2 regions of the Salibacterium lacus genome follow, and region 1 is predicted to be linked to the other one. Evidence: predicted binding sites of a transcription regulator. Region 1 holds the regulator's gene; the other holds the start of a gene.
The links. Region 1 encodes CtsR, which represses protease genes until heat stress. Its sites were predicted from a motif close to ATGGTCAATAAAGGTCAAACA; they were not measured.

Region 1 (16,103 bases):
GGGGACGGGCCGGAGGGTGTCTGGTATTTTGAGATACCGGCCATTTTTCTGCTTCCGCCGGCTTAGGATGTCCCTAACATCAAAGTTACGGACAGTTCCCCGCACGAAAAGTCCATTATCCTTCCATAGATGGAGGGCCCGAACCCCGGCTGCCGGGACCAATAGAACCTTCAAGAAGATCTGAAGTGGCCGGTAGATCCGGCCTGAGGGCTGTTTTCCCCGCGGGAGCTGGAGGAACACGCTCGTCAGCATGGTTCCATCGACCAATAGCGCCGGATAGCAAGCCGGAAACAGCCGTGACCCGTCGTCTATCGAGCAACCCCCGTAGTGCCAATAAAAAAAGACGGTACGCACCGTGCAGCAATGTCCTGCGGATGGGGTACGGCGGATGACTGGGCCCGTGACGATACCCGACATGGTGGAAAGGGCCACCTTGTGATTCAGCAGCTGCTCGAATTGGTCGATAAACTTGTCCCGGGAGCTAATCCCTTACCGGAGCCGGGACAGAGATGGTTGTTAGACTGTTTCTACCGACCAATTAAGCGGTGCATCTATCCGGAAACGGCCTTCAGCCACTGTTTATCGACCAATCGCCCTCCAAAGCCGATGTATTATTAAGATTACGAGAAGGGTGTTATGGGAAACGGTTGGATATGGTATGATTTTTAAAACGTGTCTGTACGCGGCTTGGAAGTTATATAAAAAAGGAGGCGCTTTATGGATGCATTTATTACGCAGGAATCTTACGTGATTATGGGGCGGATTTTATGTGCTGCAGCTCTGGCTGGTCTTATTGGTGCAGAGCGCGAGTATAAAAGGCACCCGGCTGGATTTCGAACGCACCTGCTTGTAGGCACAGGGGCCTGTCTGGCAATGGTTATGGCGTTGTTTGGGTTTCAGCCTTACCTGCAGGAAAATCCTGATATATCTGCTTATGATCCTTCCCGTCTGGCTTCCTATGTTATAAGCGGTGTTGGATTTTTAGGGGCAGGGACAATCATCGTGCAGGGAGCATCAGTGAAAGGTTTAACCACGGCAGCATCTATCTGGGTGGTGGCTTCTATAGGATTAGCGGCAGGAGCCGGCATGTATTTCGCTGCACTTTTAACAACTGTCATTGTTTTGTTGAGTCTGCTGTTTCTCCACAACATCGAACGGTTATTTCAGGATAAACCAACCCGCAAAAGGGTGGAGGTTACACTGAAAAGCGGTGATACGTCCTTATCTGAAATTATCAAAGTATTTGAAGAACAGAATATTCCGGTGAAAAACATAACCGGGAGCACGGAAGAGGGCGGGCAGGAAGAGAATGTATCTTTTGCTTTTGATATGGAAAGTCCTCCGGATACAAATCAGGCTGACCTCTATGATCAGTTAATCAGAATAAACGGCGTGCAGAAAGTGGAAATGGTTATGTAATGGGGCGGCGCTTGATTTTTTTGTTTTTTTGTATTATGATGAAAGTCAAAGATAGTCAAAGTCAGTAGTTCAAAATAGATATAGAAAGGGAAGGAGGCTGGCCCTTTTGCGTAATATTTCAGATGGTATTGAAAAATATTTAAAGCAGATTCTTACTCAAAGCGAGAAGGATTTAATTGAAATAAAGCGAAGTGAATTGGCGAAGCGTTTTGAATGTGTACCGTCCCAGATTAATTATGTGATAAGCACCAGATTCACGAATGAAAAAGGATATATTGTGGAAAGCAAAAGGGGCGGCGGGGGGTACATTCGTATTACAAAAGTAAAGGTGGACGATCACGCCGAACTGATTAATCAACTGCTGATGCTGATTGATGGAGGAATTGATCAGGTGACATCAGAAAGTATTATAATGCGCCTGTATGAAGAGAGTGCTGTATCCAGGCGGGAGGCAAATGTGATGGCATCCGTTCTGGACCGGAATGTTCTATCGTTGAAATACGCAGAAGAGCGGGATTGGCTTCGTGCGAAAATGTTAAAAGCCATGCTGCAGAGTCTGCGGTATCAATAGAATGGACGGGGAGGGAGGACGAAGGAATTGCTTTGTCAAGAATGTCAGACACGCCAGGCTGCTCTGCATTTCACCAAAATCATAAACGGAAAAAAGGCAGAAATGCATTTGTGCGATGAATGCGCCCGGAATAAAGGAGAACAGATTCCGGGATCGAACAGTTATTCTATTCATGAATTATTATCCGGTCTGTTGAATGTTGAGCATGTATCTGGAAACAATGGATGGAAGCCCCAGGAAACAGAGGAACCAAAGCAGCCTGTCTGCGACCGGTGTGGTTTAACGTATGAACGTTTTGCCAGGACAGGGCGGTTTGGATGTGCCAAGTGTTATCAGGCATTTGGAACAAAACTGGATCCGATATTAAAACGTGCACATAGTGGAAATTACCGCCACAACGGAAAAATTCCGAAGCGGGCAGGTGGAAACATGAAGGTGCAGCGCGAAATGGAACAGCTCCGCGAAGAACTGCGCACAAGCATAGATCAGGAAGAGTTTGAAGAAGCGGCGCAGCTGCGCGACCATATCCGCGAACTGGAAAGAAAAATGCAGAACAGGGAGGAGGATGCCTGATGTCACTGCAGCGTTTTATTTCCGAAGCGATCAGCCCGTGGATGAAAAGCGGAACGGGGCCGGACAGTGATATTGTATTGAGCACGAGAATCCGCCTTGCCCGGAACATGGAACATTATCCCTTCCCTGTTTTTGCTTCTCCGGAGACGGCCGAAGCAGTATTGGATCATACAGCCGGGGAGTTTTCATCGATCCAGCTGCAGGCCGGAAGTTCTTTGGAACGACTGAACATGGACGATTTGAATTCCAACGAAAAAAAAGTACTGGTGGAAAAGCATTTAATCAGTCCGTATCTGGCGGAGCGCTCTCAATCCGGTGCTGTCATGCTCAGTCCGGATGAGTCGGTAAGCATCATGCTGAATGAAGAAGACCATATACGGATGCAGAGCCTCTTCCGCGGTTTTCAGCTGAGTGAAGGACTTGACTTTTCCAATAAACTGGATGACTGGACCGAAGAAAAAATAACATATGCCTTTGATGAAAAGCGGGGGTACTTAACAAGCTGCCCGACCAATGTCGGAACCGGCATGAGAGCATCGGTCATGATGCATCTGCCGGCTCTGGTGATGACGCGGCAGCTGAATCGAATTTTACCTGCCATTCACCAGCTGGGGCTTGTCGTTCGCGGAATTTACGGAGAAGGGAGCGAAGCCCGGGGGAATCTTTTTCAGATATCCAATCAAATGACGCTTGGAAAACCGGAAGAAGATATTGTTGAAGATCTGAAAGGCGTTGTAACGCAGATTATCCGCCAGGAACGGATGGCAAGAGATGCATTGATGCGTTCGTCCAGGACGTACATGGAAGATAAAGTGTTCCGTTCCTTTGGCATCTTGAAAAACAGCCGGATTATGGAATCTAAAGAGGCAACGGAAAGACTGTCAGATGTTCGTCTTGGTATTGATCTTGATTTAATCAAGGGAATTTCGGGTAATATCCTGAATGAGTTAATGATTTTGACGCAGCCGGGATTTCTCCAGCAGTACGCTGAAAAAGAACTGCGGGCGGATGAGCGTGACGTAAGACGTGCAGCGCTGATTCGTGAGAGAATGGAACTGGAGAAACAAAACGGTGAGTAAGTTATTTAAAAGTGGAGGTGCGCATAGATGATGTTTGGACGTTTTACAGAAAGAGCTCAAAAAGTGCTGGCGCTTGCGCAGGAAGAAGCTATCCGGCTTGGCCATAATAATATAGGCACAGAACACGTTCTTCTCGGTTTAATCCGGGAGGGAGAGGGTATCGCAGCCAAAGCACTGCAGGCGTTGAACCTCGGTTCGGACCAGATTCAAAAAGAAGTGGAATCACTGATCGGCACCGGCCAGGAAGGGTCGAAAACGATTCATTACACGCCGAGAGCCAAAAAAGTTATTGAACTGTCGATGGATGAAGCAAGAAAGCTCGGTCATTCCTATGTAGGAACAGAGCACATTCTTCTCGGTTTAATCCGGGAAGGAGAGGGTGTTGCAGCCAGAGTGCTGAATAATTTAGGTGTCAGCCTGAACAAAGCACGCCAGCAGGTTCTTCAGCTGCTTGGCAATAATGAATCCTCCGGTGGTAACCAGCAGCAGGCTGCGGCCGCCGGCGGGAACTCCAATGCCAGCACTCCTACACTGGACAGTCTTGCCCGCGACCTGACCGCTGTGGCGAAAGAAGAGGGGCTTGATCCGGTCATCGGACGGGGCAATGAAATTGAACGTGTCATTCAGGTGCTGAGCCGCCGGACGAAAAACAACCCGGTACTTATCGGTGAACCCGGCGTCGGTAAAACGGCAGTTGCCGAAGGTCTGGCACAGTCTATTATTTTCAATGAAGTTCCGGAAATTCTCCGCAGCAAGCGGGTTATGACACTTGATATGGGTACGGTCGTCGCCGGGACCAAATACCGTGGTGAATTCGAAGACCGGCTGAAAAAAGTGATGGAAGAAATCCGGCAGGCCGGTAATGTCATCCTCTTTATTGACGAACTTCACACCCTTATCGGAGCCGGCGGTGCAGAAGGGGCCATTGACGCCTCCAACATTCTGAAGCCGTCACTTGCCAGAGGTGAGCTGCAGTGCATCGGTGCTACCACGCTCGATGAATACCGGAAGTATATCGAAAAAGACGCAGCGCTGGAGCGCCGTTTTCAGCCGATTCAAGTGGATGAACCAACCACGGAAGAGTCGATTCAGATTCTTGCCGGACTTCGCGACCGCTATGAAGCCCATCACCGTGTCACCATTCCGGATGCTTCCATCGAGGAAGCTGTTAAACTCTCGGACCGTTACATTTCCGACCGTTTCCTTCCGGACAAAGCCATTGACTTGATTGATGAAGCAGGTTCAAAAGTAAGACTCCGCTCTTACACAGCTCCGCCTAACTTGAAAGAGCTGGAACAAAAGCTGGAAGAGACCCGCAAGGAAAAAGATGCATCCGTCCAGAGCCAGGAATTTGAAAAAGCGGCTTCGCTCCGTGACAGCGAACAGCGTCTGCGCGAAGAAGTCGAGAATATGAAAGACGAGTGGAAAGAAAAGCAGGGTCAGGAAAATACAGAAGTGACAGCCGAAGATATCGCCCAGGTTGTAGCAAGCTGGACCGGCATTCCAGTTTCAAAAATTGCCGAAGAAGAAACCGAACGGCTCCTTCGTATGGAAGAGATTCTGCATAACCGTGTCATAGGCCAGGATGAAGCAGTGAAATCCCTGTCCCAGGCTGTGCGCCGTGCCCGTGCCGGGCTGAAGGATCCTAAACGCCCTATCGGTTCCTTCATATTCCTTGGACCAACCGGTGTTGGTAAAACAGAACTGGCACGAGCTGTCGCAGAAACGCTGTTTGGAGATGAAGAATCCATCATCCGCATTGACATGTCTGAATTCATGGAACGTCATGCCACCAGCCGCCTGGTTGGTTCCCCGCCGGGATATGTAGGATTTGAAGAAGGCGGTCAGCTTACAGAAAAAGTCCGCCGTAATCCGTACTCTGTGATTCTGCTCGACGAGGTGGAAAAGGCCCATCCGGAAGTCTTTAACATCCTCCTGCAGGTTCTCGAAGACGGTTTCCTGACAGATTCGAAAGGCCGCCGCGTGGATTTCAGAAACACGGCCATCATTATGACTTCAAACGTAGGTGCCAACCTGCTCCGCAAAAATAACTATGCAGGTTTTACCACCAATACTGATGAAGGGGAAAACTTCAAAGACATGCGGGATAAAGTGATGGGCGAACTGAAAAATACGTTCCGGCCGGAGTTTTTGAACCGTCTGGATGAAATCATCGTCTTCCACAGTCTCGAGAAGCATCACATCAAAGAAATTGTTGGTCTGATGGCCGAACAGCTGAAAAAACGGCTGTCAGAGCAGGGTATTGACTTTGACCTCAGTGAGGCGGCCAAGAACAAAATCGCAGACGAAGGTTTTGATCCGGAATACGGAGCACGTCCACTGCGCCGCGCCCTGCAGCGCCAGGTGGAAGACCGTCTTTCTGAAGAACTCCTCCGCGGTTCGATTAAAGACGGAGACACAGCATATATCGATGTAAAAGACGGAGAGTACGTTGTTGAAACGAAATCCGGAGCCAAAACGTAAAAGACAGTATATCTGAATAGCATCAGCTGTTTGTAAAAGGCTCAGGCCTTTTGCGAACAGCTGTTTTATATCAAAAATGAACTCGAACATAAAGCGGGGGACGCTTGATGCCAAAACAAAAATCGAAATTTGTCTGTCAGGACTGCGGGTATGAATCACAGAAATGGATGGGGCGCTGTCCGGGATGCGGCGAATGGAACACACTCGTTGAGGAAATGGAGACATCCGCAAACAGTTCCGGCGCGAAACGTTCGTTTCAGCAGAGCGGAGAAGCATCGAAAAAGCCGGAACCAATAACGAAAGTCGCTGGAGAAAAAGAACCGAGAATAGATACATCTCTGCCGGAGTTGAACCGCGTACTCGGTGGTGGAATCGTGCCGGGTTCACTCGTATTGGTAGGCGGGGATCCGGGTATAGGAAAATCCACCCTTCTTCTGCAGCTGACGTCGGTACTGGCCGAGCAGAATCACAGTGTGCTGTATATTTCCGGGGAAGAATCGGTGAAACAGACAAAACTGAGGGCCGACCGCCTGGGGGTCCACGCTGATACACTATTTGTATTCGCAGAGACCGACATGGATTTGATAGAACAGGCGATTCATCAGATTCAGCCCACAATGGTGGTGATTGATTCCATCCAGACCGTTCATCAGTCCAGCATCTCTTCTGCTCCCGGGAGCGTGTCCCAGGTACGCGAAACCACTTCCACTTTCATGAAAATCGCGAAGTCGAGAGGTATTGCTGTGTTTATCGTCGGTCACGTAACGAAGCAGGGAGCAATAGCCGGCCCGAAAATGCTGGAACATATGGTCGACTCCGTCCTTTATTTTGAAGGGGAACAGCACCATACGTACCGTATCCTCCGCGCCGTAAAAAACCGCTTCGGATCAACGAATGAAATCGGCATTTTTGAGATGAAGGAAATGGGTTTGAAAGAGGTGAAAAATCCATCGGAGATTTTCCTGGAAGAAAGAACACAGGGGAGCGCAGGATCCATTGTAGTCGCCTCGCTCGAAGGAACCCGGCCGGTCCTTGTCGAAATTCAGGCACTCATTGCCCCGTCCAGTTTTTCCAATCCGAAAAGAACCGCAACCGGAGTGGATCACAATCGGATAGCTCTCTTAATGGCCGTCCTTGAGAAGCGCCTGGGGATGCTGCTGCAGAATCAGGATGCCTATATGAATGTCGCGGGCGGCGTGAAACTGGATGAGCCGGCGATTGACCTTGGTCTGGCTGTATGTATTGCTTCGAGTTTCCGTAATCATGCCACCAACCCGGCGGATGTCGTTGTGGGGGAAGTTGGTTTAACCGGAGAAATACGACGGGTGGCCCGGGTGGAAGACAGAATATATGAAGCAGCCAAGCTTGGTTTTGAACGGGCTGTTGTACCGCAGAAAAACCTGGAAGGCTGGACTTACCCGGAAAATATTGAAGTCGTTGGAGTATCGACGCTCGAAGAAGCATTGGAAGTATGTCTTGAACATTCTTCTCTTCAATGGTGAAAAATGTAACTTGTTGTAGAATGTGACACTTGAATTACAATTCGTTCACGATACAATGAAAAATTTCAAAAACCTGTGACAATCAGCTTGAAATTTGCTACATTTAAGTTAAAACCCCTTTGCTGGATGGAAGATATAAAGAAATTCGGCAGGAGGGTTTGAAAATAAGAATATTGTCCATAATGATGAGAAGGAGGTGAGAGAGTGTGCTGAAAAGTATTGTACAATTATTTTTTATTTTGGCTGGAGGCACGCTGGGTGTTATCTTTATACCGGCATTAATATCTTTACTAAATTATAGCTCGATACCCGGTTGGCTCGGCAGTCCATACGTAAGTGCACTTCTCGGTGCAGTTATTGTATTTGCGGCAACGTTCTGGGTGGCAGACCATATTGTTAATGGAATGCGGGCGCTGGAAGAAAAGATTGTGAGAGCCCCGGTGACCGATGTGCTCTTTGGGACATTTGGTCTTGTATTCGGTCTAGTGGTGGCGTTTCTCATCAGTCTGCCGCTGGATTCTCTGTATCTGCCGGTCGTTAACTCGGTTTTACCAATCTTTATCACGTTTTTTCTTGGGTATTTTGGTTTTCAGTTCGGCTTCAAGAAACGTGAGGAACTTAAAAATCTGCTTCCGGCCGGGCGTGCTGCTTCTGCAGCAAAGAAAAAAGAGGAAACAGTACCTGTAGAAGAAAGGGCTAAAGTAAAAATTCTGGATACAAGTGTTATTATAGACGGACGTATCGCAGATGTGTGCCAGACCGGTTTCATTGAGGGAACACTGGTCATTCCGGAATTTGTGCTGGAGGAACTGCAGCACATAGCGGATTCATCCGATGTGTTGAAGCGAAACAGGGGCCGCCGGGGTCTGGATATTTTAAACCGGATTCAAAAAGAGCTTCCTGTCAACGTGGAGATTTATGACGGGGATTTTGAAGACATCCATGAAGTGGACAGCAAACTGGTAAAACTGGCGAAAGTCCGCGAAGGTATGGTTGTTACGAATGATTTTAACCTTAATAAAGTATGCGATCTGCAGGGTGTGGAAGTGCTTAATATCAACGATCTCGCCAATGCAGTCAAACCAGTCGTGCTCCCCGGGGAAGAAATGAATGTGCAGGTTATCAAAGACGGCAAAGAACAGGGTCAGGGTGTCGCCTATCTTGATGACGGAACGATGATTGTGGTGGAAGGCGGACGTGAGTACATCAGCAAAACAATTCAGGTTGTCGTAACCAGCGTCCTTCAGACAAGTGCGGGCCGTATGATATTTGCCAAACCAAAACTGATGGAAAAAGCCTTATAAACGAAGAGCCCCTCTGTCTCATGCAGGCAGGGGGTTTCTTGATGAAGGAGGACATTCCGCCTGGGGTGCCCTGCGCTTTTCTTATTGCGACGTGCGGGCTTTCAAGTTATGATAAAAGAGCCTGATTTTAAAGCGAGCTCAGTTATTGGAGAGGTAATATGAAATATACAGTCGTGATACCGGCGGCGGGACAGGGCAAGCGGATGAAAGCCGGTCATAATAAGCAGTTTTTGATGCTCGAGGACCGGCCTTTAATCGTTCATACCGTCTCTGTTTTTGAACAGGACCCGTGGTGTGAACGGATTATTGTCGTCGCCAATGATGATGAAACCGGCCCGATGAACACGCTGTTCAAGAAATGGAACGTCCGCAAAGTCGAATATATTGTGACTGGCGGTCAGGAAAGACAGGATAGTGTGTTTGAAGGACTGAAGAAGGCAGACGGCACAGATGACGCGATTGTTCTGGTCCACGACGGAGCGCGGCCGTTTGTGACGGAAGGCCATATACACGAGCTGGTCCTCAAAGCGTCGGAGCAGGGGGCAGCAGTAATCGGTCTCCGCATGAAAGATACAGTGAAAAAGGTGGCTGATGGTGTAGTAACCGAAACGATTGAGCGTTCAAGCGTCTGGTCCGTCCAGACACCGCAGGCCTTTCGATTTTCCGTTGTTTATGATGCCTATCAAAAAGCCGAAGAAGACCAGTTCCGGGGGACGGATGACACCAGCCTTGTGGAACGGATGAACGTTCCGGTACATATCGTGGAAGGCGGTTATGATAATATTAAACTGACTACCCCGGAAGATATGGTCGTCGCAAAAGCGATCCTGAAAAAGCGAAGGGGGAAAGGGCAGTGAGAATAGGACATGGGTTTGATGTGCACCGGCTGACAGAAGGACGCCCGCTTATACTGGGAGGGGTGACCATCCCTAACCCGAAAGGACTGGACGGACATTCCGACGCCGATGTTCTGCTGCACGCTGTGGCGGATGCGCTGCTTGGTGCTGTCGGAGGCGGGGATATCGGTGCTCATTTTCCGGATACGGATCCTGCCTATAAAAACATGGATTCTTTACTGCTGCTTGAGCAGGTTTACGAACTGGTGCGGGAGAAGGGGTGCCAACTGGTTAATATAGATGGTACAATTCTTGCGCAGAAGCCGAAGATGGCACCTTATATTGATGACATGCGAAACAACATAGCCCGTGTGCTTGAAAATCCTATCTCCCAGGTTAACGTTAAAGCAACGACAACCGAGACGCTGGGATTTACGGGAAGAGAAGAAGGTATCGCCGCCCATGCTGTCGTTCTGCTTGAGACCAGAGCAGAGTAGAAGCAGAGGAAGGCCCAAAGCACGTATAATAAAAAAACGGAATTAATTATTATGGAAGGTGGAGGATTATGAGCAGCGAAGTACGAGTCCGGTTTGCGCCAAGCCCGACAGGACATCTTCATATCGGCGGAGCGCGTTCTGCGTTGTTTAACTTTCTGTTCGCCCGCAGTCAGGGCGGAAAATTTATTGTCCGCATTGAAGACACAGACCAGGCAAGAAACGTAGAAGACGCCACGGATAAACTGATGGACAGCCTGAAATGGCTCGGTATCGACTGGGATGAAAGTGTGGACAAGGGAGGTCCGTACGCTCCCTACCGCTGCATGGACAGGATCGATATTTATGAAAAATACCTGCAGCAGCTTCTGGATGAAGGAAAAGCATACTATGATTACATGACCGAAGAAGAATTGCAAAAAGAGCGTGAAGAACAGCTTGCCCGCGGAGAAGCTCCGAAATACAGCGGACGAGACCGTGATTTGACACCGGAGCAGAGAAAAGTTTACGAAGATCAGGGAATCCAGCCGGTCGTGCGTTTTCGTGTTCCTGAAAATAAAAGTGTACACGTACCGGATCAGGTGCGGGGGGATGTTACGTTTGAAACGAACGATATCGGTGATTTCGTCATTGCTCGTAAAGATGGGATTCCAACATATAACTTCGCGGTCGTCGTAGACGATCATCTGATGGCCATCTCGCATGTCATCCGCGGGGAGGAACATTTGTCCAACGCCCCGAGACAGGCTCTGGTTTTTGAAGCATTCGGCTGGGAAAAACCAATGTTTGCCCACGCCTCCCTTATCCTCAATCCCGACCGCCAGAAGATGAGTAAGCGGGATGAATCCATCATGCAGTTTGTGGAACAGTACCAGGAGCTCGGCTATCTTCCGGAAGCACTGGTGAACTTTCTGGCGCTGCTGGGCTGGTCGCCTGTTGGAGAGGAAGAACTGTTTTCTCTTGAAGAATTGGAAGAGCAGTTTTCGCTGGAGCGTGTTTCTAAAGCACCGGCGGTTTTTGACAACGACAAGTTAGCCTGGATGAATAACCAGTATGTAAAAGAAGCGGACCTGGACCGTCTCACCAAACTTGCTGTTCCTTATCTTCAAAAAGAAGATAAACTGCCTGATTCATTAAGTGAAACGCAGTATGAGTGGACGAAACGGCTCGTTTCCATTTATCAGGAACAGATGCACTATGCCGCGGAAATTACCAAGCTGACAGAGTTGTTTTTCCAAAGCAGCATCGATTATAATGAAGATGCCAAAGACGTGTTATCCAAAGAGCAGGTGCCGGAGGTTCTGGAGCAGTTTTCAAAAGAACTGGAGGCTCTTGAGGCCTTTGAACCGGATGAAATAAAGGCCGCCATCAAGTCCGTGCAGAAAGCGACAGGACAAAAAGGCAAGAAGCTGTTTATGCCGATCCGGGCGGCGGTGACCGGACAGACACACGGTCCGGAACTTCCGCAGGCGATCGCGCTGCTTGGAGAAGAAACGGTACAGGCACGTCTCACTCACGCAGCGGCACAATAGAAGAATGAAAGCGAAGAAGGGAAAAAGTAGGAGGCGCTTCGTCCAGACAGAGAGAGTCACCGCGGCTGAGAGTGATTTTGGAAGAACCCTGCTGAACATGCATCCCTGAGCCTCCCGCTGAAACAGCAGTAGGCGGGGGCGGCAGCAGTGCCGTTATCCAGAAAGAGAAGAGAAATATCCTGCGTGGATGTTTCTTTTAAACAGAGTGGAACCGCGTTTGAACACAAGCGTCTCTGTGCAGAAAACATGCACGGAGACGCTTTTTTACTACACCCCGGGGGAGGGAAGTGGAATATACTATGTGGAAGACGTTAAAAAATGATATGGATGTTGTATTTGAACAGGATCCCGCTGCCAGAAGCAGGCTCGAAGTAGTATTCACCTATGCCGGTGTGCACGCTATCTGGTCCCACCGGATGGCCCATCTGCTCTGGAAAAAGAAAATGTATTTTCTCGGACGTCTGCTTTCCCAGATCAGCCGCTTTTTTACGGGAATTGAAATTCATCCGGGAGCTGTCATCGGCCAGCGTTTGTTTATTGACCACGGCATGGGCGTCGTAATCGGTGAAACATGTGAGATTAAAGATAATGTGACGATTTATCAAGGCGTGACACTCGGCGGGACCGGAAAAGAAAAGGGAAAGCGCCACCCGACGATTGAAGAAAATGTACTTATTGCCACTGGGGCCAAAATTCTCGGATCGATGACAATCGGCCGGCATTCCAACATCGGTGCCGGGTCAGTCGTGCTCAAAGAAGTTCCTCCCAACTCGACGGTGGTCGGTATTCCGGGTAAAGTAGTCGTCCAGGACGGGGTGAAAGTGGAACGCAATGAACTGGACCATCATAAGCTGCCGGACCCAGTATCGGATAAGTTCAAAGAATTGGAGCAGGAGATTACGGAGCTGAAAAGAGAGCTTGCGGATCAGAAGAAAAATACGACAAAGGAAGGGACCGATGAATAAATGGGGATCACACTGTATAATACGTTAACCCGGCGAAAAGAACCTTTTAAACCGATGTCCGGCGGGGAAGTGAAGATGTATGTGTGCGGCCCGACCGTTTATAACTATATCCACATCGGCAACGCCCGGCCGGCGATTGTGTTCGACATGGTTCGCAAATACCTGGAATACCGCGGGTACAGCGTTCACTACGTTTCAAACTTCACTGATGTCGATGATAAAATCATAAAAGCCGCGCGCGAACTCGGCGAAGAGGTTCCCCGGCTGGCGGAGCGTTTTATCGAGGCATACTTTGAGGACACCGGAGCACTACGGGTGGATAAGGCGGATCTGCATCCACGTGTGACAGAAACGATGTCTGAAATCATCTCGTTTATCAAAGCATTGATAGACAAAGGATATGCTTATGAAGCGGACGGTGATGTTTATTTTTCCACGCGCTCCTTTTCGGATTACGGGAAGTTATCCTCCCAGTCTGTCCATGATCTGCAGCTCGGTGCCCGCATTGAACCCGGGGAGAAAAAGAACAACGCGCTTGATTTTGCTCTCTGGAAAGCATCTAAAGAAGGAGAAATTTCCTGGGAAAGCCCGTGGGGAAACGGACGGCCCGGCTGGCATATCGAATGCTCGGCCATGGTAAAGAAATACCTGGGAGACACAATTGATATTCACGCCGGCGGACAGGATCTGGCTTTTCCACATCACGAAAACGAAATTGCACAGTCGGAAGCGTTGAATGAACAGCAGATGGCGCATTACTGGATGCATAACGGCTACATCCAGATTGATAATGAAAAAATGTCGAAATCACTTGGTAACTTTGTGCTTGTCCACGATATTATTCAAAAGCATTCTCCCGAAGTCATCCGTTTCTTTATGCTGCAGGCGCATTACCGCAGTCCTTTGAATTTCAATGAAGAACTCCTTGAGAGTGCCAAAAACAGCCTGGAACGGATTCAGACGACCGTCAATAATCTGAAGCACCGCCGCGAGGAGAGTGCGGATTTTGGAGAATCAGGCCCCTGGATCGAGACGGCAGCGGAGCATTTGCAGCGTTTTATCAGCGAAATGGATGATGATTTTAACAGCGCCAACGGTATTACGGTCCTTTTTGATCTGGTGAAAACAGCCAACCGCTATCTTCAGGAGAAGCAGACATCCAAAGAGGTCCTGCGTTCCTTTTTGGATACCATCCGGGAAATCGGTTCGGCGCTGGATATCAAGGTCGAAACCTCGGAAGGCATGCTGGATGAGGAGATTGAAGCGTTAATGGAAGAACGGGTGCAGGCCCGGAAAGCAAGAAACTTTGCGAGAGCGGATGAAATCCGGGATTATCTGAAGGAACAGGGCATCATTCTTGAAGACACCCCGCAGGGCACACGCTGGAAAAGAGAGCAGTCATGACAGGAAAAAATCAGTACGTAGATGCAGGACAGTTAAATGCTCTTGCGCTTGCCTATATGGGGGATGCGGTGTATGACCTTCATATCCGCCACTATCTTATCGCGTCGGGAAGTGTGAGGCCGAACCAGCTTCACCGGAGCGCGGTCACCTACGTCTCCGCCGAAGCCCAGGCTGACGTCATGCATGCTCTTTTGCAGCAGGATCTTTTATCCGGTGAGGAGGCAGCCGCCGCAAGACGCGGAAGGAATGCAAAATCAGGCTCGGTGCCGAAGAATACAGATCAAAATACGTATCGATACAGCACGGCGTTTGAAGCGTTGATCGGATACGTGTACTTCCGCGGCCATGAGGAAAGACTGGAAGAGCTTATTGCTTATGCCGTAAAGATAAGAGAAGGGAGTGAAAAAGAATGAAAGACGAGTGGATATACGGAAAGAATGCTGTACTGGAAGCCCTGCGCGCCGAACAGCCGATTCATAAAGTCTGGCTCGCTGAAGGTTCTGTGAAGGGCCAGAGCCGGGACGTGCAGAAACTGGCAAAAGAGCAGGGCATTGTCGTGCAGACGGTACCGCGGAACAAGCTGAATGATCTTTCCGGAACGACGGCGCATCAAGGGGTGCTGGCTTCCGTACCTGCCGTGTCCTATGCAGCGGTGGAAGATTTGTTTGCCGCCGCAGAGAAAAAGCAGGAAAAGCCGTTTTTTGTACTGTTGGATGAAATTTCGGATCCCCACAATCTCGGTGCCATTATCCGTACGGCAGATGCATCCGGTGCCCACGGAGTCATTATTCCAAAACGACGTTCTGCAGGACTGACCGATACCGTTTTCAAATCATCTGCCGGTGCTGCGGCCCACGTGCCGGTAGCCAGGGTGACCAATATGGCACGGACGATGGAAGAACTGAAAAAAGAAGGATTGTGGCTGGCCGGCACCGCAGGAGAGGAGACAGACGATTACCGGACGCTGGATGCGTCGGTCCCTGTCGGCCTTGTCGTTGGGAACGAAGGAAAAGGAATGAGCCGCAACGTAAAGGAAAAGTGTGATTTTCTGCTGTCAATTCCCATGGCCGGACAAGTTTCTTCGTTAAATGTTTCAGCAGCAGCTTCTCTTCTTATGTACGAAGTTTACCGCCGCCGCTCTCCGTTAGGAAGCGTCTAGCATGAAAGATATACTGCTCGTGGACGGATACAACATAATTGGAGACTGGCCGGAATTAAAAGAATTACGGGACAAAAATCTGGAAGAGGCAAGAGACCGGCTTGTGCAGAAGATGGCCGAATACCGGGCCTACAAGGGCTGGGATATCAAAGTGATTTTTGATGCTCATATGGTGGAAGGAGCAGGGCGCTTGTATCAAAAGTATTTGGTGGATGTTATTTTTACAAAAGAAAACGAAACAGCGGATGATCGGATTGAAAAATTGACAGGAGAATTAAAGAATGTGGAAACAAGGGTCCACGTTGCCACTTCGGATTATGCGGAGCAGTCATTTACTTTCGGCAGCGGAGCCCTGCGCAAGTCCGCACGTGAACTCCGGGTAGAAATGGAAATGGTGGAACAGAACATATCACGGGATGTGACTGAACAGGCGAGACAGGAACATATGTCGAATTTCCCCCTTCCACGCGAAATAGCTGAAATTTTTGAAAAATGGCGTCGAGGCGGCCGTTGAGCTGTTGACGCCTTCATAAAAATTCCTATATAATATGGCTATATATTCCTGCAATCTACAATCAGTCGAGGGCGGAGGGGTTGTATTGGGTCTTGACCTCAAAGAAAATGGACATCAGTATACCGGAAGAACAGAAGATGAACTGCTTATCAGGCATGTTCACTCCGGGGACAGTCATGCGCTGGAATTTCTTATCAACAAGTACAAGAACTTTGTCCGGGCCAAAGCCAGATCCTACTTTTTGATCGGCGGTGATCAGGAGGATAT
Region 2 (16,103 bases), on a different contig from region 1:
ACGAGCTGAACTTTGTCACCGATTGCGTCGGTAAGCTTCTTCCAGCCTTCCCAGTCGTTTTCGTCCAGACCGTCTTCAATCGAAACGATCGGATATTTCTCGACAAGCTCCTGATAGAAGGAAATCATCTCATCCGCCGACTTCACGACGCCTTCGCCTTTCAGGTTATAGCTTCCGTTTTCATAAATCTCCGAAGAAGCAGCATCCATGGCCAGCTGTATTTCTTCTCCCGGCTTGTATCCTGCCTTTTCAATGGCGGTTACAATGGTCTGCAGCGCTTCTTCATTGGAACCAAGATCCGGCGCAAATCCACCTTCGTCGCCTACACCGGTGTTGTATCCTTTGTCTTTCAGTACTTTCTTCAGGTTATGGAAAATTTCCGCACCCATACGAAGCGCCTGTGGAAAGTTCTCTGCACCGACCGGCATGATCATGAATTCTTGAATATCAACGTTATTGTCGGCATGCTCGCCGCCGTTCAGGATATTCATCATTGGTACCGGAAGCGTCTTGGCGTTAAATCCGCCGAGATATTCGTAGAGCGGAATGCCGAGGTCATCCGCTGCAGCATGCGCGGAAGCCGATGATACGCCGAGAATTGCATTGGCTCCGAAATTCTCTTTATTGTCGGTGCCATCAAGCTCCAGCAGCAGGTCATCGATACCGGTTTGATCGGTCACTTCCATCCCAATTACTTCCGGTGCAATATCTTCATTGACGTGATCCACCGCTTGAAGGACTCCTTTGCCCATGTAGCGGTCCCCGCCGTCGCGCAGTTCTACGGCTTCGTGTTCTCCTGTCGAAGCACCGCTTGGGACGAGGGAGCGTCCAAAGGCTCCTGTTTCTGTATAGACTTCCACTTCCACGGTAGGGTTTCCGCGGGAGTCAAGCACTTCGCGTGCGTATATGTCTGTAATCATACTCATTTCTGCATTACTCCTTTGTTATTTTATTAGGGACTGTCCTGTCATTTCTTCGGGTTTGTCCATCTGAAGCAGGTCCACCGCTGTCGGGCATAAATCGGCAAGAATACCTTCCTCCCGAAGGGTCAGCCCCTGTTTGGTCACAATGACGGGAACCTGATTTGTTGTATGAGCTGTCATCGGCTCGTCTTCAAGCGTAATCACTTCGTCCGCGTTGCCGTGATCGGCGGTGATAATCGCCTGTCCGCCTTTTTCGGTAATCAAATCCACAACCCGGCCAAGGCATTCATCTACCGCTTCCACGGCTTGAATGGTGGCGTCAAGTTTCCCGGAGTGTCCAACCATATCCGGATTGGCAAAGTTCAGGACGATAAAGTCATGACGATCAGCGTTAATCTCGTCCAGAAGAGCCTCCGTTACCTGATAGGCACTCATCTCCGGCTGCAGGTCATAGGTGGCAACTTTCGGAGAATCGATGAGAATGCGGTTCTCTCCTTCGAATTCTTCCTGGCGTCCCCCGTTGAAAAAGAAAGTGACATGGGGATATTTTTCCGTTTCCGCAATCCGGAGCTGGCTGCGCCCCGCTTCAGCGAGTGTTTCCCCCATTGTGTTCTTAAGGTCCTGCGGAGGGTAGGCGACTTCGGCCTGCACCGATTCACTGTAGTTCGTCATCGTGACAAAGTGCAGATTCTCCGGAGCTTTCTCCCCGGTATCAAAACCGTCAAACTCTTTACTCGTGAACACTTCCGACAGCTGGATGGCACGATCCGGGCGGAAATTGAAGAACACGACGGCGTCTTCATCTTCAACGAGTCCGGTTGGTTCCCCGTCTTCGTTTTTCAGCACGCAGGGTTCGAGAAACTCATCCCAGATTTCATTTTGATAAGATTGTTCGATCGCTTCTTCCGGGCTGTTAAAGGCCGGACCGTCTCCGTATACAAGCACGCGGTACGACTTTTCAAGACGCTCCCAGCGCTGGTCCCGGTCCATCGCATAGTAGCGCCCATGCAGACTTGCCAGGCGGCCGACACCGATGTCCCTCATTTTCTGCTGAAGCTGTTCCACATACGACTTGGCCGTTGTCGGGCCGACGTCGCGGCCGTCCAGAAAACCGTGCACATACACATTTTCGACGCCTTGAGCCTTGGCAGTGTCGAGCAGGGCAAAAAGATGATGGAGATGGCTGTGAACGCCCCCGTCGGAGAGCAGCCCGTAGAGATGAAGGCTGCTGTTATGTTCTTTAGCGTGTGTCACAGCTCCAGTCAGCGCTTCATTCTGGTAGAACGTTCCTTCTTCAATGGCCTTATTGATGCGCGTCAGGCTTTGATACACCACTCTGCCGGCTCCGATGTTCATATGGCCGACTTCAGAGTTTCCCATCTGTCCTTCCGGGAGACCAACCGCTGTGCCGCAGGCTTCAAGACGGGTATGGGGATACATGTTCCAGTACCGGTCAAAATTCGGAGTAGCTGCCTGCTCCACAGCGTTGCCTTTGGTCTCCCCGCGGAGGGCATAACCGTCCAGGATAATCAGTGCTACCGGCGCCTTGCTCATTTTGCTCCCGCCTCTACAAGCTTAAGGAATGCGTCCGGCTTGAGGCTGGCTCCTCCGACAAGCGCACCATCAATATGTTCTTTTTCCATGTAGCCGTCGATGTTTTCCGGCTTCACGCTGCCGCCGTACTGAATCCGTACTTTTTCCGCTGTGTCCTGATCATACAGTTCCGCCAAAACTTTACGGACCGTGCCGCACGTTTCATCCGCATCTTCAGCGCTTGAGGACTTCCCTGTACCAATGGCCCAGATTGGTTCGTAGGCTACGACAACGTCGGAAGCTTTCTCCGCACTAATTCCTTCGAAACCTTTTGCCACCTGTCCGCGTACGACCTGTTCTGTTTCATTGTTTTCACGCTGTTCAAGGGACTCCCCGCAGCACATAATCGGTGTGATACCGTAGCTGAACGCAGCATGGACCTTCTGGTTGACGCTTTCGTCGGTTTCATTGAACATCTCACGGCGCTCGGAGTGTCCGATGATCGAATACGTGATGCCAAGGTCTTTCAGCGCAGCCGGACTGATTTCACCGGTGAATGCGCCGCTTTCTTCAAAATGCATCGTCTGGGCCCCGATGTGTACATCCGAGCCTGCTGCTTTATCGTTCATTTCCTTTAAAAACAGAGCTGGTGCGCACACTACCGTTTCCACTTCGTTACCGGAAGGGACATGTCCTTTGATTTCTTCGATGAAGGACACGGCTTCTTCATGCGTTTTGTTCATTTTCCAGTTTCCTGCAATAATCGGCTTTCTCACACGTAAAACTCCTTCCTGTCTTCTGTAAGTTTTATCTGTCATTCAGTGCTGCGACACCCGGCAGTACTTTGCCTTCCATAAACTCAAGCGATGCTCCGCCGCCTGTGGAAATATGGCTCATCTGATCGGCGAGACCAAATTTCTCAACAGCTGCCGCCGAATCGCCGCCGCCAATAACCGTGTAGGTGTTGTCAGCCTGCGCAAGCGCTTCGCCTACGCCTCTTGTACCTTTGGAAAACAGGTCAAATTCAAACACACCCATCGGTCCATTCCATAGTACCAGTTTGGAGTTCTGAACGACATCGGTATACGTATCGATCGTTTTCGGTCCGATATCAAGCGCTTCCCAGTCGGAAGGGATATTATCAATGTTGACGATTCTGGTATCCGCCTCATTGCTTAAGTCATCCGCGATGGTGACATCAAGCGGCATATAAAAGTTGACGCCGTTTTCTTCGGCTTTTTTCATATAGTCTTGCGCCAGCTGCAGTTTATCTTCATCCAGCAGCGATTTGCCGATTTCGTATCCTTTGGCTTTGACGAATGTATAGGCAAGTCCCCCACCGATGATAAGGTTGTCGACTTTATCGAGCAGGTAATCGATGACTCCGATTTTGTCTTTTACTTTCGCGCCGCCGATAATAGCGGTGAACGGGCGGTCCGGATCTTCAAGCGCCTGGCCGAGCACTTCAAGTTCTTTTTCCATCAGAAGTCCGGAAACCGACGGCAGATGACGGGCGATGCCTTCTGTGGAAGCGTGGGCGCGGTGGGCGGCACCGAATGCATCGTTGACATAAACATCCGCAAGGGACGCGAGGTTTTTGGAAATAGTTTCATCATTTTCTTCCTCGCCCGCTTCAAAGCGGAGATTTTCAAGAAGCAGCACTTCTCCTTCAGTCAATTCTCCCGCTGCTTTTTCAGCTTCTTTTCCATAAACTTCATCCACTTTTTTTACGTCTTTCTGGAGAAGTTCTCCAAGCCGCACCGCTACAGGGCCGAGACGCAGTTCGTCGTGGGCTTCGCCATCCGGACGGCCGAGGTGGCTTCCGAGAATGACTTTTGCCCCTTGATCGATCATATGCTGAATCGTCGGCAGAGCAGCCCGGATCCGTGTATCATCCGTAACCTCTCCTTCTTTCATCGGTACGTTAAAATCAACACGGCAGAAAACCGTTTTTCCTTTTAAATCGATATCTCTGATCGACTTCTTATTCATGAAAGAGCCTCCTTTATTTCCTTCCCTTTTGTCCATGTTCCCGGAGAACCAGGATGAAAAACCGAAAGTCTGCGGGGCATCCGCAGAAAAGGTCTTTGACATGGAAAAGAAAGGGAGTATCTGTTACTCCCTTTCCGTTATTTTCCGGTTTGTTTTACTGCTGTTTGGCCATATAAGCAACAAGGTCTACGAGACGGCTGGAGTAGCCGAATTCGTTGTCATACCAGGAAATGACTTTTACCATGTTGTCTTCCATGATCATGGTGGAAAGCGCATCTACCGTGGAGGAAGTTGGTGTGCTGTTGTAGTCTCCTGATACGAGAGGCTCTTCACTGTAGCCGAGAACGCCTTTCAGTTCATTTTCGGAGGCTTCTTTCAGCGCATTGTTTACGTCTTCAGCCGTTACATCCTGTTCAAGCTCTGCAACAAAGTCAACGAGGGATACGTTTGGTGTCGGAACACGCATCGCAGCGCCGTTAAGCTTGCCATCCAGTTCAGGAAGGACAAGAGCAACCGCTTTGGCAGCACCTGTTGATGTCGGGATGATATTCTCAGCAGCTGCGCGCGCACGACGGTAGTCTTTATGCGGCAGGTCGAGAATCTGCTGGTCGTTTGTATAGGAGTGAACCGTGTTCATCAGACCACGTTTTACACCGAACTTGTCGTGAAGAACTTTCGCTACCGGTGCAAGGCAGTTTGTTGTGCAGGACGCATTGGAAACAACGTCGTGTGCTGCTGGATCGTACGTATTTTCGTTAACGCCCATAACAAACGTAGCGTCTGTTTCTTTACCAGGCGCGGAGATGATAACTTTTTTGGCGCCGGCTTCAAGGTGCTTGGCAGCGTCGTCGCGTTTTACAAACAGACCGGTCGATTCAACAACCAGTTCAACGCCGGCTCCGCCCCAGTTGATGTCAGCCGGATTTTTCTCCGCTGTTACGCGGATTTCTTTCCCGCCGATTACGAGGTTATCGCCGTTTACTTCCACTTTTTCTTCAAGACCGCCGTGCACGGAGTCATAACGGAGAAGGTGTGCCAGCATTTCCGCGTCTGTCAGGTCGTTGATCGCTACAACCTCTACATCGTCATTTTTAAGTGCAGCGCGGAATACAACGCGTCCGATCCGTCCAAAACCATTAATACCAATTTTCGTTGCCATAAATAAAATCCTCCCTTTAATAATAATTCCTTTATTAACAGTCCGTCGGCGTCCTTCTGGAAGCGCCGGCAGAATGTGAGCATGATCAACATCCGGGACGGGTCAATCCCCAAGCACCGCCTGGGCGGCCCCTTCATCTGTAATCAGTACATCACTCGGTCTGTAATTCATGTAGGCGCTGATAGCCTCAGCCTTTGAAGCACCGCCTGCCACCGTTATTACTTTCTGGTTTTCCTGCAGTTCATCAAGCTGAAGCCCGATTGTCTTTTCCTTATGAACGATTTGTCCATTCCGGTCAAAATAGTACCCAAATGCTTCTGCTGCTGCCTCTTTTTCCTGGAGAATGTGAAGGATGTCATCTTCGGCTCCTCGGCGCGCTGCCATGGTCGAGGCCGCTCCAACGCCGTGAACAACCACTCCTGCGCGCCGTATCAGGCGCAGGAGTTCTTTAATGCCGGGTTCCAGTACGAGAGACTCTCTGGCTTCCCGGCTCAGCTGATCCGGTACATGCAGCAGCCGGTAGTTCCCTTTTGCTTTAACGGCCATCGTAGAGCTGATGGTGTTGGACTGGATTTCCACCTTTTCACCAAGTCCGCCGCGGGCCGGGACAAATGTAACGGAACTGAATTTTTCATCGGGGGTCATCATCTCTGCCACATCCGCAAGAGTTGTTCCTCCTGCAACAGCAACAATATCTTCCGGCTGCAGCATGTTTTTCATCTGCTGGATGCAGGCTCTTCCTAATTCTTTTTTTACCCACGAATAGCGGTCACTATTCCCGGGTACGATAATGACCCGGTCAATCTGAAGCCGTTCAGCTACTTCTTTTTCCCGGTCGGCAAGGCCTGTGACAGATTTCATCGTCTCTTCCAGACCTTCAAGCAGCGCTTCTCCGTCTTCGGTCAGCACCATACCTCCCGATCCGATATGGATGAGGTTCTGTTCTTTTAAAAACAGCACTTCACCTCGGAGAATACGCTCCGAAATCTCAAGGCTCCCTGCCAGAGTCCGTCTGCCGACTGGCTGCATCAGACGCAGGTACTGAAGAATCCGGTATCTTTTTTCCATCACCTCTAGTACATCCGGCTGGAGTTTTTTTTGTAATTCAATTAATTGTCGCATATGTACTCCTCACCAGATTCACATACGGGACAAAAATTGTCCCGGTGTGACATTTTAAGTCCCGCTTAAGGGCAAAAAAAGAAAGGTTCCTCTCTCTTATATTTTATCAATATATGAACAGACAGGCAATAAAAGTTTTTGTTTATGATGCCCGTGTTCAAAGCTGCAGAAAATATTCTTTCCCACCGGTATCATCAGAAGTTTGAATCCTTGAAAAAACGGATAGTATACAAAAGGATTACCGTTTCCCTTATCGAATAAGAAAAGATAGTGAAATCTCTTCCGGTAAATTGTTCGAGGTTTTTGTTTCCATCGTGTACAATGAAGGACGAAACATCATTCAGTAAGCAGTCCTTATCATTTGACCAATATTGACCATTAGGGTATGATGGGATCATCAGCTGAGCAAGGGCTGCACGCACTTAACGAAGGAGGATGTAATACATGAACTTGATTCCTACAGTAATTGAACAGACCAACCGCGGAGAACGCGCGTACGACATTTATTCAAGGCTGTTAAAAGACCGCATTATCATGCTGGGTTCCGGCATTGACGATAACATTGCCAACTCGGTGGTGGCCCAGCTGCTTTTCCTCGCTGCTGATGATCCGGATAAAGATATTTCCATTTATATTAACAGTCCGGGCGGCTCGATTACAGCAGGCATGGCTATCTATGATACGATGCAGCACATCAAACCGGAAGTTTCCACTATCTGCGTAGGTATGGCTGCCTCCATGGGCTCCTTCCTGCTTGCTTCAGGTCAGGAAGGCAAACGCTATGCGCTTCCTAACAGTGAAGTCATGATTCACCAGCCGCTTGGCGGCACGCAGGGTCAGGCAACAGATATTGATATTCATGCCCGCCGGATTCTTGAAATCCGCTCGAAACTGAACAGTATTCTGTCCGAACGTACCGGCCAGCCGATTGAAGTCATCGAGCGCGATACCGACCGCGATAACTTCATGACAGCTGACGAGGCAAAGAACTACGGCCTTGTCGACGACGTTCTGTACAAATAAGTTTGTCCCATACGCTCCCGATTATCCCGGATAGTCGGGAGCGTATTTATTCTCAGCCCATTCCTTTAAAGAATGGCAGCGCACTTTTGATCCAGCATAAAAAAACCGGCACCTTTCAAAAAGGATGCCGGTTTTTTTATTCCTCTTTTTCCACAAAGCGGGCCAGTTCTTCCGCTGCTTCCTGTTCATCTTCTCCATCCACCGAGAACTTAATCGTTTCCCCGGTTCTCGCGGCCAGACTCATGATGCCCATGATACTTTTGGCGTTCACTTTTTTATCTTCTTTTTCAATAAACACATTGGATTGAAAGCGGTTTGCTTCCTGAACAAATAAAGCGGCGGGCCTGGCCTGCAAACCCGTCTTTAATCTCACTTCAGCTTTTTTTTCTATCAACCGGTATTTCCTCCCTTTCCTTATTTACTCTGCATGCACCCCGTTTTCCGGTATCACAATCTCTTCCCCGTTGCGTATCTTCTCAGCCAGCTGATCGATTTTGCGAAGCCTGTGATTGACGCCGGACTTCCCGACAGGGCCGCTTGGCACCATCTCTCCCAGTTCTTTCAAGGTAACATCCTGATATTTCACCCGCATCTCTGCCATCTCCCGGACTTTCTCAGGAAGGTTTTCAAGACCGATGCGTCCTTCGACAAGCTGAATGTTCTCCACCTGCCGCAGTGCCGCTCCAACCGTCTTGTTCAGGTTGGCTGTCTCACAGTTCACCAGACGGTTCACCGAATTACGCATGTCTTTCATGATTCTGACATCCTCAAAATAGAGAAGGGCCTGGTGGGCACCAATCACATTTAGAAATTCCGTTATTCTTTCACTTTCTTTAATGTAAAGGATAAATCCTTTTTTTCGTTCCAGACTTTTTGAAGAAAGATCAAATTCCTGAAGCAGTTCCCTGAGAGACCGGTTATGTTCTTCATACAATGAAAATATTTCCAGATGATACGAAGAGGTTTCCGGATGATTAACCGAACCTCCTGCGAGAAACGCTCCTCTCAGATACGCGCGTTTGCAGCAGGTGTCTCTCAGTATATCGCGGGATATCGTGCGGATAAAACGGTAACCATCCTCCATGATGCTTAAATCCCGGAGCATGTGCCTGGCTTCCTCTACAATCCGTACGATATATACATTGTTTTTTTTCAGCCGCATTTTTTTACGTACCATTAATTCGATGATGGTCTCGGGATACACTCTTTTAATAAGTTGATAAATACGGCGGGCAATAGCCGCATTTTCCGTTGACACATCAAGAACCAGTTCCCCGCTGCTGAAAGAAATCGAACCATTCATGCGTACAAGCGCGGCAAGTTCCGCCCTGGCGCAGCAGCCCTCTTCTTCAAACCGGGTCAGTTCTTTTTTTGTCATAGCTGCAAAAGATGACATTTTATCACCTTCACCGCCTTTCCCTTTCCACCTGTCTGACCTCTCATTACATTTGGGCAAGCAGCGACTGCGAGACTTTTACCGCATCATGACGGAACAAATCGTCCCGGTAATGCATAAAAGCATCCTGAACAACGCGGCAGCCCAGACCCTTCACCCGGGCTTCATCAAAAACGACCGGATAGGCCGATTCTTCCTTGTAATTGGCAAGTATTTCAGAAGGTATCTCGGTATTATTAACAAGCACCGTTTCTATCAGACTGCGGCCGGTATGTTTCTGAATCGCTTCGACATGGTCGGCGACTGTAAAATAATCAGTTTCTCCGGCCTGGGTCATTCCGTTGCAGATATACACCTTCCGCGCCCGGGCTTCTTCCACCGCTTCTGCAATCCCGGGGACAAGCAGGTTCGGAATGACGCTGGTATACAAGCTCCCGGGACCAAACACTATCACATCCGCTTCCCTGATGGCGTCAAGACTCTGCTCGAGCGGATGGACGGTGTCGGGCGAGAGGTATACCCGGCGTATCCGTTTCCCGGAATTGGGAATATTGGATTCTCCGGATATGATCGTGCCATCTGTCATTTCCGCATGCAGTTCAATGCTTTGATTGGATGCCGGAAACACGTTCCCCTTCACGTTCAGCACGGTACTTAATTCACTGATTCCTCTTGCGAAGTCCCCTGTGATGGATGTCATACCGGCAAGAAGAAGATTCCCGAGGGAATGACCTGTCAGTCCGTTTCCATTTTCAAACCGATGCTGAAACATCTGCTCAATCATTGGTTCCACTTCGGCCAGTGCCACCAGTACATTTCGTACATCTCCCGGCGGCGGAATATCAAGTTCTTTACGCAATCTTCCTGAACTGCCGCCGTCATCGGCTACTGTCACTATCGCTGAAATGTTAACAGGAAATGTTTTCAGTCCTCTTAACAGCACGGACAATCCAGTCCCCCCGCCGATGACGACAATATTTGGTTTCTCCACGATGACTATTCCTTCCCTTTCTCCATATCGCGGTGGGTTTTATGCACAGCATATCCCCCGGCGAAATAATCAGCTGTATATTCGGCCAGCGCGACCGAGCGGTGTTTGCCTCCGGTACAGCCGATGGCAATAATCAGCTGGCTCTTTCCTTCCCGTTTGTATTGTGGAAGCATAAAGCTTAACATATCAAGCAGTTTTTCCATAAATTCTTTCGTCTCTGTCCATTTTAACACATAGGATGATACTTCTTCTTCCAATCCGGTTTTTGGCTCGAGGTGGTCAATATAATGAGGATTGGGAAGGAAACGCACATCAAACACGAGATCAGCATCAATCGGCAGACCGTATTTGTAACCAAATGATAGAATATTAACCGAGAACGCATCCTTTTCCGGTGCTGAAAACGTCTGTATAATTCTCTCCCGCAGCTGCTTTGGATGCAGCCCGGTTGTATCAATAATCTGGCGCGCCCGTCCTTTCAGATCTTCCAGAATCTCCCGTTCCTGATGAATTCCCTCAAGCGGTGTCTCCGCGGCTGCAAGTGGATGAGAACGACGCGTCTCTTTAAAACGCTGGACAAGCACGTCATCTTTGGCATCCAGAAATAGAATGTGAGTGCTTAAATGAGCTTTCAGCCGCAGGTTATCCACCGCTTCAAATAAGTGGTCAAAAAATTCTCTTCCCCTGAGGTCAATAACAAGCGCCACTTTATTCATCTGCCCGCCTGAATTTTCAATCAGTTCCACAAACGTGGGAATCAGCGCCGGCGGCAGATTATCCACGCAGTAATAGCCCATGTCTTCAAAACTCTGGACGGCAACAGTTTTGCCCGCTCCGGACATACCGGTAATAATGACAATATGAATATCCTCCTGCGGTTGTTCCATTTGTATATCCTCCCCCTCGCTATCTGCCAATCACAGCTCCTCCTTATCAAAATGAGAATGCAGGAGATGGAAATCCCGGTCATAGTGAAACGTGCCGTAAAGGATTCCTGTATCTTCCAGAACATGACGAAAAATCGTCCGGTCCCCCTCAGCCATCGGAAGGCCGGCCGTTCTTTGCACCGGAACCATCTCCAGTTTTCCTTCCGGCGACTCTTCCAGCATCGTGCCGCGGCTGGACCGGGCTTCAAAACTGAACATCATCCACTCCGAGAACAGATCCTTATGATCCATCACCATAAATGTGAAAACTCCCCGAAGCAGTGGATCAAGCAGTGTCAGACCTGTTTCTTCCCGGTATTCCCGCAGAACAGCTTCCCTTACAGATTCTCCTCTTTCCATTTTTCCACCCGGCGGAACCCACCAGTTCCGGCTCGGTTTCTGCAGTAAGAGAACATCTTTTGTATTGTGAAGAAAACAGTTTGTTATCCGCTGCATGGTACTCCCTCCGCTCTTTCTCTTCTCAGTATACTATGCAGGAGGGCATCTGCTCAATTTTTTCAGTAAGAACAGACGAAGAGAACCCTGCGGCAGACAGTAAGGAATCCGTTTTTTCTGTCAAAAAAAAAGAGCACAGGCCTATGCCTGCGCTACTCCATATCATATTTTAAAGGGGGTCAATTACTGTATTCATCTTATCATGTTTACTGTTTCACAGTAGTTACAGTTCCGTTAAAATCCCTTTAAGTTTTGTAAAGAGAACGTTCAGACATTGACCGTGCTCATCAGTTCTTCGACGTATTCCTGAGCCGTCTGCGCTGCGATGGATCCGTCTCCGGTCGCTGTCACAATCTGGCGGAGTGATTTTTCGCGGAGATCTCCCACTGCATAGACTCCCGGAATTTTTGTTTCCATTTCTTCATTCGTTTCAATGTAGCCTTCTTCGTTGGTGATACCAAGTCCTTTGACGGCATCATTCAACGGAATCATCCCAATATAGATGAAAGCACCGCTCGTTTCGAAATCGTAGTCCTCGCCGGAATTCAGATCGGTGAGTGTTACACTGCCGACTTTGCCGTCTTTATCGTTGATTTCTTTGACGACATGGCTCCATTTAAAGTCAATTTTGTCGTTCACAAACGCCCGCTGCTGCAGGATTTTCTGCGCTCTCAGTTCATCCCGGCGGTGGATCACCGTTACTTTGGAAGCAAAGCGGGTCAGGTATACCGCTTCTTCGACAGCAGAATCCCCGCCGCCGACGACAACGATTTCCTTGTCACGGAAGAAAGCTCCGTCACAGACCGCGCAGTAGGATACACCGCGGCCGCCGAGTTCCGATTCACCGGATACGCCGAGCTCCTTGTAGACAGCACCGGTTGCCACAATGACCGAACGGGCTTTGTATTCTTTTTTGCCGGCCCGGACAATTTTGTAGTCTTTGTGATCTTCAATTTCTTTCACGTCGCCGTAGGCATACTCGGCTCCGAATTTCTTGGCGTGGCTGAACATTTTATTAGAAAGGTCCGGTCCGAGAATGTGTTCAAACCCGGGAAAGTTCTCCACATCTTCGGTATTGGCCATCTGTCCTCCAGGGATTCCCCGTTCGAGCATCAATGTCGACATTTCCGCTCTGGATGTGTAAACAGCTGCCGTCATACCAGCCGGACCGGCGCCGGCAATAATAACATCATAAATTTTTTCTTCTGTCATGATGATTCACTCCTCTTCCTCCTCCATAATATCCCCTTAGGCATTCGTACACATGCATTTGTGTCTGCTTTACGGCTATCTTAAGCAATTCCTGCGCTTACGTCCAGAAATGTGCCTGATGATTTACAGCAGGGGGCCGGACCATAATTCGTGCATCACATCACTGGAGAATAACAGATCATGTTCCATCTTATCCAGTAGAACATCTGCTCCTGTGTGGTCTTTGGCGCGGGCGGTGTTCCATCGTTTCTCCACTTCCCGCACGTAACCGGCCTGATAGGCAGCAGCTCCGTAGTAAAAGAAAAATTCCGCTTGTTCAGGAGCAAACCGCTGCCGGTACCTGTGGAAGAAGTATAAGGCGTCCTCCCCTTCTTCCAGCAGCGTAAGTGCCGCTGCTGTCCGGTATAAGTGGTCACGGTCAAGCGGGACAATGTGTTTCAGCACATCGGTCATCTCTGAGGATTCCCTGTCCCTGCCCGCTTCTTTATACAAAAGCGCAAGCTGGCATGCTGCCGGCACGTAGTAATGCTCGTGCCAGACTTCTTTTGCATACACCAGTGCTTCCTCCACCTGTCCCTTTAAATACAGAACACGGACCAGACTGCTCTGGGCTGCCGGATAGTACGGGTAGGCGGCGATAAGATCTTCCAATGTGTTCCCGGCTTCAAACAGACGGTTCTCTCCTATCATACGAAGCGCTCGTTCATACGTTATAATGAGTTCATCATCGGCTTCGGAATCGTCTGAAAGAGAACCTTCCTCTTCATTTTCGGTTTCCAGCATTTCCAGAAGATACTTTGCATCCTCGGCAAAATCCCCCTGCGGTGCCAGAACAAGATACTGCCCCGCTGTTTCCCCGGCTTTATCAAACAAGCCTTGATAGGCATAATTATTGGCCATAAAAAAATAACATTCATACAGCGTTTCATCGAGATGTTCAAGGACATGCGACAAAAGGTCATTAGAGGCAGTATAGTGGCCCATATCAGAATAGATGGCTGCCAGCTGACACTGAAAGACGCCCTGTTCCGGATTCAATTCCACAGCGCGTCGAACATATTTAACGGCGCGCTCCAGCTCTTGTTTCTGGTAAGCATGAACGCCCCGCTTGAAAAAATAATCACTATGATGAATAAATGGGATTACCTGTCCCTGAGATTGTTGTGTTTTCACCGGCATCCCCTCCAACGGAGAAAAGCATTCGCGTTGAGCCTAGTATATCATCAAAGAAACCGTAAGAAAAGTGAGGGGATTAGAAGTCTCCGCCCTGCAGCAAATTCAAAGTTTGGCACAGCATTGATCTTAGTCTTTTTGGGGCGCTGCGACATGTTCACCTGCATTCCTGCCGCCCCGGGAACGGATGCAGCGTGAGGCCGGCGTGATAGGAGGCAGCCAATAAGAAAAGACGGAGCGGGATCTTTCTCCCAGATTCCGTCTTTTAGAATAAGCTGTTACTTCCCGTGCCGTTCATTCAGTACCTGGAGTACATCGTTAAATGGAAGGCGCTGTTCCCGCAGCAGGACAAACAGATGATACAACAGATCGGCACTTTCCATGCTCAGTTCTTTCGAATCCCTGTTTTTAGCGGCGATGAGCACTTCGCTCGATTCTTCCCCGACTTTTTTCAGAATTTTGTCCACGCCTTCGGTAAACAAATACGTGGTGTAGGCCCCTTCGGGCATTTCAGCGGAGCGCTTGGCAATCGTCTGTTCGAGAGTGTTCAGAATCTCAAACCGCTCCCCGGACGCCGGCGTCGTTTCCGCGTGTAGAAGAGATTCGGTAAAACAGCTGTATGTACCTGTATGGCAGGCCGGTCCGTTCGGGATGACTTCCACCACAAGCGCGTCCTGGTCGCAGTCGTACCGGATATCGGTCACCTGCTGGGTATAGCCGGAACTTTCCCCTTTGTGCCAGAGCCTGTTTTTGGAGCGGCTGTAAAACCACGTCTCCTTCGTTTCCATTGTCGTTTGAAGCGATTCTTTATTCATATAGGCCAGTGTCAGCACTTCCCGGCTTGCCGCATCCTGTACCACAGCGGGAATCAGTCCGTTTTCATCAAATTGAAGGTCGTCTATATTCATCGCACCCGCACTCCTTTTTCACGTAAATGCTTTTTCACTTCTTCGACGGATGTTTCTTTGTAATGAAAGATGGAGGCCGCCAGCGCTGCGTCGGCATTGGTTTCGGAGAACACTTCGCTGAAATGTTCTTTTGCTCCGGCGCCTCCCGAGGCAATCACCGGAACAGATACGGCGTTGTTTACCGTTTCGGTGAGAGAGAGGTCAAATCCGTCTTTGGCTCCGTCCTGATCCATGCTCGTAAGCAGAATTTCACCGGATCCGCGCTTCACCACTTCCTTCGCCCAATCCGTCACTTCCCAGTCCGTCGGTGTTCGTCCGCCATGGGTATATATTCTAAAGGACCCAAGTTCTTCATCAAACTTCGCATCTATGGCCGTCACCATGCACTGGGAACCAAAATAATCCGCCCCTTCACTGATCAGCTCCGGCCGTTTCACCGCGGCGGTATTCAGTGATACTTTGTCCGCGCCGGCTCGGAGAATCGTGCGCATGTCATCGAGCGTGTTAATGCCGCCTCCGACCGTGAAAGGAATGGCCAGCGTCCCCGCCACTTCTCGAACAACATTCACCATCGTTTTGCGTCCTTCGTGAGACGCGGAAATGTCGAGAAAAACGAGTTCATCTGCGCCCTGCTCGTCATAAAAAGTAGACAGTTCCACCGGATCTCCGGCGTCACGCAGACCAACAAACTGCACCCCTTTCACGACACGACCTTCCTTCACATCCAGACAAGGGATTATCCGTTTTGTAATCACGGCCTGTTCACCTCCTGCAGTGCTTCTTCCAGGTTCAGCTTCCCGGTGTATACGGCCTTTCCGGTGATGGCCCCTGCAATGCCGTCCCCGCGGTGCGCGGCCAGTTCTCTCACATCCTCAATCCGGCTCACTCCGCCGGAAGCGATGACCTCTGCTCCGGTTTCCCGGGCCAGCTCCGCCGTTGCTTGGACATTCGGTCCTTCCATCATGCCGTCCTTGGAAATGTCGGTAAAAATAAACGTCTCTGCTCCGTATTCCACCATTTTTCTGCCGAGAGCCACCGCTGTCACATCCGACGTTTCAAGCCAGCCGTTCACCGCGATACGACCGTCCCGTGCATCCAGTCCGATGGCAATCCTGCTGCCGCCGTAGCGGGCAAGCATGTCTTTGGCAAAATCCGGATGGTGAAGCGCCACACTGCCGAGAATGACACGGTCTACACCGCGTTCAAGGTAATAGGCCGCGTCCTCTTCGGTCCGAATCCCGCCGCCTGCCTGTATGTTCACATCCAGAGACCGGGCAGCCTCCACGATA

Region 2: clpP (ATP-dependent Clp endopeptidase proteolytic subunit ClpP) is a predicted target of CtsR. The motif match lies at 7,088-7,108, and genes of this name have one in related genera.

Annotation. Positions count from the first base shown of each region.
Region 1 is NZ_JBHUML010000008.1:43,100-59,202, reverse strand. It holds gene ACFSUB_RS17930 (MgtC/SapB family protein) at 718-1,419, shown strand; gene ACFSUB_RS17925 (CtsR family transcriptional regulator) at 1,526-1,990, shown strand; gene ACFSUB_RS17920 (UvrB/UvrC motif-containing protein) at 2,018-2,563, shown strand; gene ACFSUB_RS17915 (protein arginine kinase) at 2,563-3,642, shown strand; gene clpC (ATP-dependent protease ATP-binding subunit ClpC) at 3,670-6,126, shown strand; gene radA (DNA repair protein RadA) at 6,234-7,628, shown strand; gene ACFSUB_RS17900 (PIN/TRAM domain-containing protein) at 7,835-8,932, shown strand; gene ispD (2-C-methyl-D-erythritol 4-phosphate cytidylyltransferase) at 9,091-9,789, shown strand; gene ispF (2-C-methyl-D-erythritol 2,4-cyclodiphosphate synthase) at 9,786-10,265, shown strand; gene gltX (glutamate--tRNA ligase) at 10,334-11,794, shown strand; T-box leader at 11,799-12,032, shown strand; gene epsC (serine O-acetyltransferase EpsC) at 12,094-12,759, shown strand; gene cysS (cysteine--tRNA ligase) at 12,760-14,163, shown strand; gene ACFSUB_RS17870 (Mini-ribonuclease 3) at 14,160-14,576, shown strand; gene rlmB (23S rRNA (guanosine(2251)-2'-O)-methyltransferase RlmB) at 14,573-15,322, shown strand; gene ACFSUB_RS17860 (NYN domain-containing protein) at 15,324-15,836, shown strand; gene sigH (RNA polymerase sporulation sigma factor SigH) at 15,871-16,103, shown strand, end outside.
Region 2 is NZ_JBHUML010000002.1:1,548,019-1,564,121, forward strand. It holds gene eno (phosphopyruvate hydratase) at 1-926, opposite strand, end outside; gene gpmI (2,3-bisphosphoglycerate-independent phosphoglycerate mutase) at 945-2,477, opposite strand; gene tpiA (triose-phosphate isomerase) at 2,474-3,232, opposite strand; gene ACFSUB_RS08775 (phosphoglycerate kinase) at 3,264-4,448, opposite strand; gene gap (type I glyceraldehyde-3-phosphate dehydrogenase) at 4,603-5,607, opposite strand; gene ACFSUB_RS08785 (sugar-binding transcriptional regulator) at 5,710-6,729, opposite strand; gene clpP (ATP-dependent Clp endopeptidase proteolytic subunit ClpP) at 7,174-7,752, shown strand; gene ACFSUB_RS08795 (HPr family phosphocarrier protein) at 7,889-8,146, opposite strand; gene whiA (DNA-binding protein WhiA) at 8,171-9,148, opposite strand; gene ACFSUB_RS08805 (gluconeogenesis factor YvcK family protein) at 9,195-10,139, opposite strand; gene rapZ (RNase adapter RapZ) at 10,145-11,026, opposite strand; gene ACFSUB_RS08815 (NUDIX hydrolase) at 11,057-11,521, opposite strand; gene trxB (thioredoxin-disulfide reductase) at 11,789-12,733, opposite strand; gene ACFSUB_RS08825 (tetratricopeptide repeat protein) at 12,857-13,906, opposite strand; gene hisIE (bifunctional phosphoribosyl-AMP cyclohydrolase/phosphoribosyl-ATP diphosphatase HisIE) at 14,185-14,814, opposite strand; gene hisF (imidazole glycerol phosphate synthase subunit HisF) at 14,811-15,569, opposite strand; gene hisA (1-(5-phosphoribosyl)-5-[(5-phosphoribosylamino)methylideneamino]imidazole-4-carboxamide isomerase) at 15,566-16,103, opposite strand, start outside.